One region of the Pedobacter sp. genome, then DNA from elsewhere that is predicted to be linked to it. Evidence: riboswitches for the same ligand, from Rfam matches in the RefSeq annotation. Region 1 holds a riboswitch; the other holds the start of a gene.
What was found. A riboswitch is a leader RNA that binds a small molecule or an ion and turns the genes downstream of it on or off. The one in region 1 is predicted to bind fluoride.
Positions count from the first base shown of each region.

Region 1 (3,998 bases):
GCCGACTTCGACGTTAATCCCTTTTACTGCTTTTTCCACGCCTTTACCATTATAGCGCTCTGGATCACCATCTCTAAGCTCTACGGCTTCTTTTTCACCCGTACTTGCCCCGGATGGAGAAATACCCCTTGCTGTTGTTCCGTTAAGAGTGACTTCTACTTCTACTGTCGGATTGCCCCTGGAATCCAAAATTTCACGGGCATGAATTTTAGTTAATTTCATAGTTTTTTGTTTTATATTGATTTTTAGTATTTCGGTTGCTTACAAATAATTGAGTTTCTCAAAAGATCAAAACCAGTGTTCCCCCAATGATCAGCAGGGCACCAAAGAATACTTTCAGGGTAAGAGCTTCTTTCAGGAACACCATTGCAAGTATAATAGTTAGGGCAACACTCAACTTATCAACAGGGGCGACCTGGGACACTTTCCCGATCTGCAAAGCCTTGTAGTAGAATATCCAGGACAAGCCGGTGGCAAGGCCAGATAAAAAAAGAAATAGCAGGTTATGCTTTGACAGTTCCGTAATTCCTTTAAGTTCGCCTCTGGCCATTACGATCCCCCAGGCTACAATCAGTATTACCACCGTTCGTATGGCAGTAGCCAAATCAGAATTGACATTGGTTACGCCGACTTTTGCAAAGATGGCCGTAAGGGAAGCAAAGAAAGCTGATAATAGCGCGTAGATCCACCACATAGTTTTATGTTAATTTTCCGTTATTGAATAATTCCAAAGTAAATGAGTACAAGAACCGTTGCTCCGGCAATGATCCGGTAAATGCCGAACCAGCGGAAAGAATGCTTTTGAAGATAGGTGATGAAAGAGCGGATGGCCATCCATACATCCCACCCGCACCTGCTTTACTTAAATGAATGATCGTAGTTAGATTCGGTTCATGGGAAGGGCGTAGACGCTTAACGGTGTTTTTAATCAGTCCTGAAGCAATCTGATCTGCACTAGCAACTAGTAGCGCAATGGTAATAAGAACCTGCCAAATTTTTTTGCAGAAATTCTGGAAGAGGCAATAAATAATGAAGGCATAAAAAGGAAGCCAAAAACGCTTATCACTGGCCCAGTACATGATCGTATCCCAGAATGCATTATGGTGCTGATTTATCCACAAGAACCATTCAGTTTCAACCGGCAGGACCATTGCTAACACTGATCTCACTTTGGCAGACAGACAAAGTAAGACAAGCGCAATTAAGATAGCTGCCAGCAATAAGAGTTGAGAATTTATTTTTAATTTTTTCACCTACAATACTTTGACCGGCAGATTTTATTACCTGCTGGAATTTCTATTGTAGGCGCCATCAGCTTTTGAAAAAAGCGGTTGAATCGGAAGGACACCATTTCCGTATTGCAAATATAATACTAATAAAATGATGTGCAAAATCTTAAAGTAGGTGTTGAGAATTTAATTTATCACTATTCCTCCTTATTTGAATACGAGAACCAGTTTCTTATTCTTCTACCGTTTAAACAAGCATCATATCACGGGATTAAAGCTTTTCTTAAACAAAATGAAACCGCCTGGAAATAACCATGTTATCTATATAGGAATTTTTTTTATAACCCTAAAAAATTAAAGTTATGGGATACCATGAATGGAAAAACTGTATTGATGCATGCTTAAAGTGTGCTTCAATTTGCAATCATTGTGCAAGTTCATGCACTCAGGAAGAAGACGTGAAAATGATGGCGCGGTGTATTGAGCTTGATATGCAATGTGCAGCCATCTGCTACTCTGCCGCTCAATTGATGAGTATGGGTAGCTCTTTTGCTCAAGACATTTGCCGTATTTGCGCAGATATTTGCCAGCAATGCGGAGATGAGTGTAGTAATCATCATACCCAGCATTGTCAGGAATGTGCAGATGCTTGTAAGGCTTGTGCGGAAGAATGCAGAAGAATGACAGGAGTAGCTGCTTAAGATGCCAATCACCGTGAGCATTAATTGATTAAGGGCAGCATTCTAGTTGCCCTTTCATTTTTATAAATAGGCAAATTTATTCCATTCATTTTATTTTCATTATTCCCTCATTATTTGATATTTACCAAGGTTTGAGGTTGTTCTTGGTATGTCCTTTCTCTAGCCTTAAAAAAATGGGTTTTTTAGGATATGATTCTCATAAACTCATTCCATTATTCAAATAAGAATTTCAGTTTTTGATGATGAGTACTTGATAATTCGAATTCTATGAAAATGAAGGCTAGATGCGAGTTGAGGAATGCATTAAATAATGCATGAACTTTCAATTCCCGCTTCATCAAATTATTTCAAAAAACAAAAAATACAAATTTCATTTCAATGGCGGTGTTAAATCAATCACGTTGTTAAACCGAGGGTATGTACCTTCTAAATTAAATGCAAGCTACATGGCATTTGCGCATAATTGTAAAAAAATTTAGACCAAACGGATTTCCCCCCGTTTATCCTATAATTGAATAATATTCAAGCTGATCGATGTTCGCAATTGAAACTAATCCACATGCTTATTTGGCTAATTAGATAGCAGTTTATGGAGTTCAACACTGATGTCTAGACAATTGGTGTTTTATAAATAGTTGCGGTATATCTTAATTTTAGGGAAAATTCTAAAAAGTTCGAACCGAAAAATTCAATTTAATCTATTGTAAGTGACTTATTTTCAAGTTCTTAATGTTTAAAAAATAAGAGGCATACTTTTTAGATGCCTCATATTGCCACTTAGTAGGGTCAACCCGCGGAAGTTCGACCCTTTTTGAGCATTGTGAAGCTGTGGTTAATTTTGATAAAGTTTTGAACAACAAGATGGAGGGACAGTATAGGAAAAAGAAATTATTCGATGACAATCGAAAGTAGGGTGAGAAATATCGTAACCTAATATTTGTTGATATTTTGTAACGGTTTTGTTGCGGTTTATCCTCTCATCTTTTTAGATTAATGCAGATTTTAGCGCCTATATATTTAGGTTGTTAAATTTGAAGGGTTTGAAAGTTAAGCAGGTACCAAATTGCTCTATAATTGGAGTCGTCTTGCTGTACCTGATTATCTCTTTGGGCAATATCTTTTTTTTATCCAACCTCTCCCTTTTAGAGTCCGCCCGGGGAATAAAATCAGCTGCGCAGTACAAAGGTAGCTTTTCTCCGCTTGGAAAGGATTCAAAAATTACCAGACAATTTAAGTGTATCCTTGATGAACGCAAGAAAACCGTGCTTCCTGTTTTGGAAGCTTTTCTTATCGGCGTCATCTTATTTTTGGGGCTTTCGCTTTTAGCCTCTAACCTAAACAGGTATTTTCTTGAGATCAGATACAGGATTGCCGGATCAGTCCCAATTTATATTTCCAACCAGGTCTTTCGGATCTGAGATTTATCTCAATTTTCTTTTATTGACAGGTCCTTCAAATGATGAAGTGACGACGGCCGGTTAATCACCGTGTTTCCTGTCCAAGACGTCCGTCAAATCTTTTTCCTTAAATTTTAATTTAAAGACATGATCCGTATTAAACAGATTTTCTGTTTGTTCCCACTTTTATATATGGGGCTGGAAAGCCATGCCCAAACCTCCCCAAAGCCCATCGGGATCGTTGATCTGATCGATCACGTGACCGCTTTTTCACCTTCACTGGCCGCTGATTCAGCAACAGTTGATATACGTGCCGCCCAGTTAAGAGAGACCGCGGCGAATGCCCTTCCAAATCTGAAGCTTAATTATCAGGCAGATCTGGGCTCAAACAATAACGTGGCAGGACCTTATATGGCCTTTGGTATAGTTCCCTCCAATTCCAGAGGTGTTAGGACTGAAAGCACTACCAAGGCTACACTTACTAATCTTGGTATTGTCTCCCTTGATTGGGAGGTCTATAATTTTGGTGCCTATAAAGCTCAGAATGCAGTCGCCAAATCAGAACTTGTCGTTGAACGATCCAAGTTTGCCCAGCGCCGATACCAGACAAGGGCCATCGCTATTGATGATTACCTGAGTCTACTAAAGCTTCAGGACATGCTATCCATTCA
Region 1 is NZ_OZ257244.1:4,091,809-4,095,806, forward strand. Features, by position in the region: gene eno (phosphopyruvate hydratase) at 1-222, opposite strand, end outside; gene ACQY77_RS16790 (EamA family transporter) at 281-694, opposite strand; gene ACQY77_RS16795 (hypothetical protein) at 699-1,253, opposite strand; fluoride riboswitch at 1,296-1,364, opposite strand; gene ACQY77_RS16800 (four-helix bundle copper-binding protein) at 1,694-1,930, shown strand; gene ACQY77_RS16805 (TolC family protein) at 3,475-3,998, shown strand, end outside.

Region 2 (3,998 bases), 1.5 Mb from region 1:
TTAACGCCTAAATATGGGTCGGTAGCAAACATTACCGGACGGATATAAAGGGCATAATCTTCCTGAGAAGGAACCCATTTTTCATCAGCCTGAATAAGGGCAGCAAGACCTTGCATAAAAATATCTTCTGGTATAGCAGGCATAGACATTCTCGCAGCCGATTTATTAAAACGCTCGAAGTTCTTGTCTGCACGGAAGACACTGATCTTTCCATCAGGTTGACGGTATGCTTTTAAGCCTTCAAAAATAGCCTGGCCATAATGTAAGGCAGAAATAGCTGGGCTCATTAAAATTGGACCGTAAGGTAAGACCTGAAGATTTTTCCATTCGCCGTCTTCGTAGTCGGCAGTAAACATATGATCGGTAAAAACTTTACCGAAGGGTAATTGTGAAAAATCAGTAACTGTCAAACGGGTTTGATCAGCCTTGGTGATTTTTATGTCTAATGTTTCGGTCATACTGTTGAAATTTTGAATGTGTGAATTTTGAATGATTAATAGTGCTTCATTCATTCAGAGCTCACTCATGCTATCATTAAATTATTATAGCGCAAAATTAGCAAAAAAGGCGCTTTTTTTATAGTTTTTTCGAATATTAATCTTTGTTTTTGAGTGTTTTAAGTACACTAAGCACCCAGCCTTTACCCCAGTCTTCCATCTGTTCTTCTGTCCATAAAAAAGGATAGAAAATTCTTTTTTGAAAACGTGGCGGCAAATATTTCTGCCAATTGGTTCCACCCGTGGCGGCAACATCTACCGGATCTTTCTCTAAATACCTTACTGCAGATTTGTAATGTGACAGCGGCCATTCTACATTCACGTATAAATCTAACTTCCGCAATTCTTCAGCTAAAGCAGTAACATCTTCACCTTTGGCCTGTAATTGAAGATAGAGGGAGGAGAAATTTGTTTGTACCCTGTTTTTAGCCAATTGTAGAAACTGATCTGCATATTTCCTGATAAACTGCTTTAAGGTTAGGGTTTGTTTCCCGGAGGCTAATTCTGTTGCACCAAATTTCCAATAAATATGCTCAAATTGCTCTTCTATACCTGCAGTTGCAAGTTCAGCGCGTTTGCTTTTATCTACCAATCGGATAAAGTCAGTTGAGCATATTTCGATCATCCGGTATTGACCAGATTGAAAGCCGCTGGCCGGGAGTAAAGACATTCTGAATTTTAGAAATTGTTCTTTGTCCATTCCATCAACCATTACCTCAAAAGAGGTGGTTAAGGCATTAAAGTAGGCATTGATTCTTTTAACCCTGGTGGTGAAAAAGCTCGCCGTTAATTCTTCATGTTCAGCAATTTGTTTACACTCATGAAGCGTAAGTTTAAAATAAAGCTCCGTAATCTGATGGTACATGATGAATATTTCTTCATCAGGGAATGGAGTTTTAGGATTTTGTAAACTCAGGAGTGTATCCAGGTGGATGTAATCCCAATAGGTTAAAAAATCAGCATAGAGCAAGCCATCAAGGTAGGAGGCCATATCTTGGCCCATAGCCGTGTACTTCTCCTGAAGCTGGTTAAGTTTGTCTTTAATTTCAGGTGTTAGGTTCATTATGTGTTGTTATCGCTACAAAGTTGATAAAGATTTTGGAAGAAATGCTAAAATTTCTACATTTGATTAATGGCGATGGGGTACCGCCAAAACCGCCAGACAGGCTGATGACTCCTACAATTTATCGATAATTGATTAAAAATGCCTGTTAAAAAAATAACTGAGGGTTTTCTGTTGCCTTCTTACCAGTTTCTAAAAATAGAATTCGGAGTACTTTTTTTGAACACCTTAAAATGGTTGCTATTGGCGTCACTGTTAGGAAGTTTAATTGGTTCGGCATCAGCATTCTTTTTAGAGAGTTTAAATTGGGTCACGCAATGGAGGGAAAGTCACCTGTGGATCATCTATTTTTTGCCCATAGCCGGATTGTTAATTGGTTTAACTTATTATTATTACGGAAAAGATGTAGTTAAAGGGAATAATCTGTTGATTGAAGAACTGCAGCGTCCTAAGCAGGTAATTCCATTGGTTATGGCTCCGTTAATTTATGTCGCAACCGTTGTTACCCATCTTTTTGGTGGATCTGCCGGGAGGGAAGGTACTGCGGTACAAATCGGAGGTGCACTCGCCGATCAGTTTACAAAACTGTTTAAATTCAAGCCCAGAGACCGGAAAATCATACTCATTTGTGGGATTAGTGCTGGTTTTGCCTCGGTTTTCGGTACACCGCTTGCAGGTGCTGTATTCGGACTTGAAGTATTTGTAGTTGGAAGTTTGGTTTATAGCGCAATACTTCCTGCATTCATTACTGCAGTAATGGCGCATTATGTATGTTTGGCCTGGGGAGTTGGCCATACGCATTATTCGATAGGGACTGTGCCAGCTTTAAATACCTTAAACATACTTTTTGCTTTGGCTGGTGGAATTGTTTTTGGCTGGGTTGCACGTAGCTTTTCTGCTCTTAACCATAGTTTATCGAATCTATTCTCGAAAATAAAATATCCTCCTTTTAGACCTTTAATTGGCGGGATAATTTTAGTTGCCATAATTTGTTTGATGGGAACGACCAAATATATTGGCCTCGGAATCCCAACAATCTCTGCTTCTTTTACTGAACGCCAAGCCTATTATGTATTTGCAATAAAGCTTATGCTGACAGCATTAACACTTAGCGCCGGATTTAAAGGCGGAGAGGTGACGCCTTTGTTTTTTATAGGCGCCTCGTTAGGAAGTTTTTTAAGCCTATTTATACCTCTACCCTTGGGTTTACTTGCAGGCATGGGCTTTGTTGCTGTATTTGCCGGCGCAGCAAATACACCGTTAGCCTGTATTTTAATGGGCATAGAGTTATTTGGAGCAGAGTCGGGGATATATATAGCATTGGCCTGCGTAACTGCATATCTTTTCTCAGGTCATACCGGAATTTACAGCGCTCAACGTATTGGAAGCCCGAAACATTTACTTTTGAAAAGACGGTAATGATTACCATTGATCATCCCCGATGAAGAAGATGATCAATGGTGATTAGTTTAGTACAATACCCTAAACTTGATAGTCTGCTCAATTTTCTTGAGTGATTTGAACAATTGCTTGTCGTATTCTGCATTGATATCGGTGATGGCATAACCAATCTCAGTATTGGTCATTAAGAACTGACCAACAATGTTAATGTTGTGTTTTGCAAAAACAGTATTGATTTTCGCCATAATTCCTGGAACATTTTTATGGATATGAATCAAACGATGTGACTTATCAATTTTAGGAAGCTGAAGATTCGGGAAATTAGAACTCAGGTAGGTAGCGCCAGTATTCATAAAATCGATCATCCGTTTCGGAACGAAATCAATGTTTCGCGGATTATTTTTCGGGTCATCAAAAACAACGATACCCATTTTGGTGCAAAGATCGGTATCCACTTTGCCCTTGGTATTTCCAAGGTAACCAATGGTTTTTAGTTTAACTGCGGCTTTTAATTGTTCCTTAGTTAGTTTTTCCCCATCTGCTAAAAGGATAACACCTACATCTTTTACGTATTTCTCTTCGAAAGATGTTTTATGCCTGATGGATAAACCATCATTTTTTAATAAGGCAATACTTTTTGGATCTACATCTCCAATTACGAGGGTAAGAATTCTGTTTTTTGGATAAGAAATTGCTCTTGGAAGATTGTTAACATATAGGAACTCATCAAAACTTGGCGTGATGTGGTCTGCTTTTTCGATAATGGTTTGGCGTGCAATATTTTCAGTGAAAGCAAAAAACTTGTTAATTAATCCGCTTTCACGAAGCTGGAAATCTGAATAACCATCTCCAATACCAAAAAGTTCTCCTTCTAGTTTTAAGTGTTGAAGCAGTTTAACTTTACCACCCTCTTCACTTAGGGGATTGGCATGATCGTAGTCAATTATTTTGCCATCTCCTGTGGTTACAAATGTATTGGCGTAGATGTTTTCCTTTTTAATGTGGTATTGGCTTACAACTGGTGTAATAAATTCTTT
Region 2 is NZ_OZ257244.1:2,579,128-2,583,125, reverse strand. Features, by position in the region: gene ACQY77_RS10320 (branched-chain amino acid aminotransferase) at 1-458, opposite strand, end outside; gene ACQY77_RS10315 (tryptophan 2,3-dioxygenase family protein) at 595-1,560, opposite strand; fluoride riboswitch at 1,623-1,684, shown strand; gene ACQY77_RS10310 (voltage-gated chloride channel family protein) at 1,702-2,979, shown strand; gene ACQY77_RS10305 (HAD-IB family phosphatase) at 3,030-3,998, opposite strand, start outside.
Region 2: another riboswitch for fluoride. It lies ahead of ACQY77_RS10310 (voltage-gated chloride channel family protein); the one in region 1 lies ahead of ACQY77_RS16795 (hypothetical protein).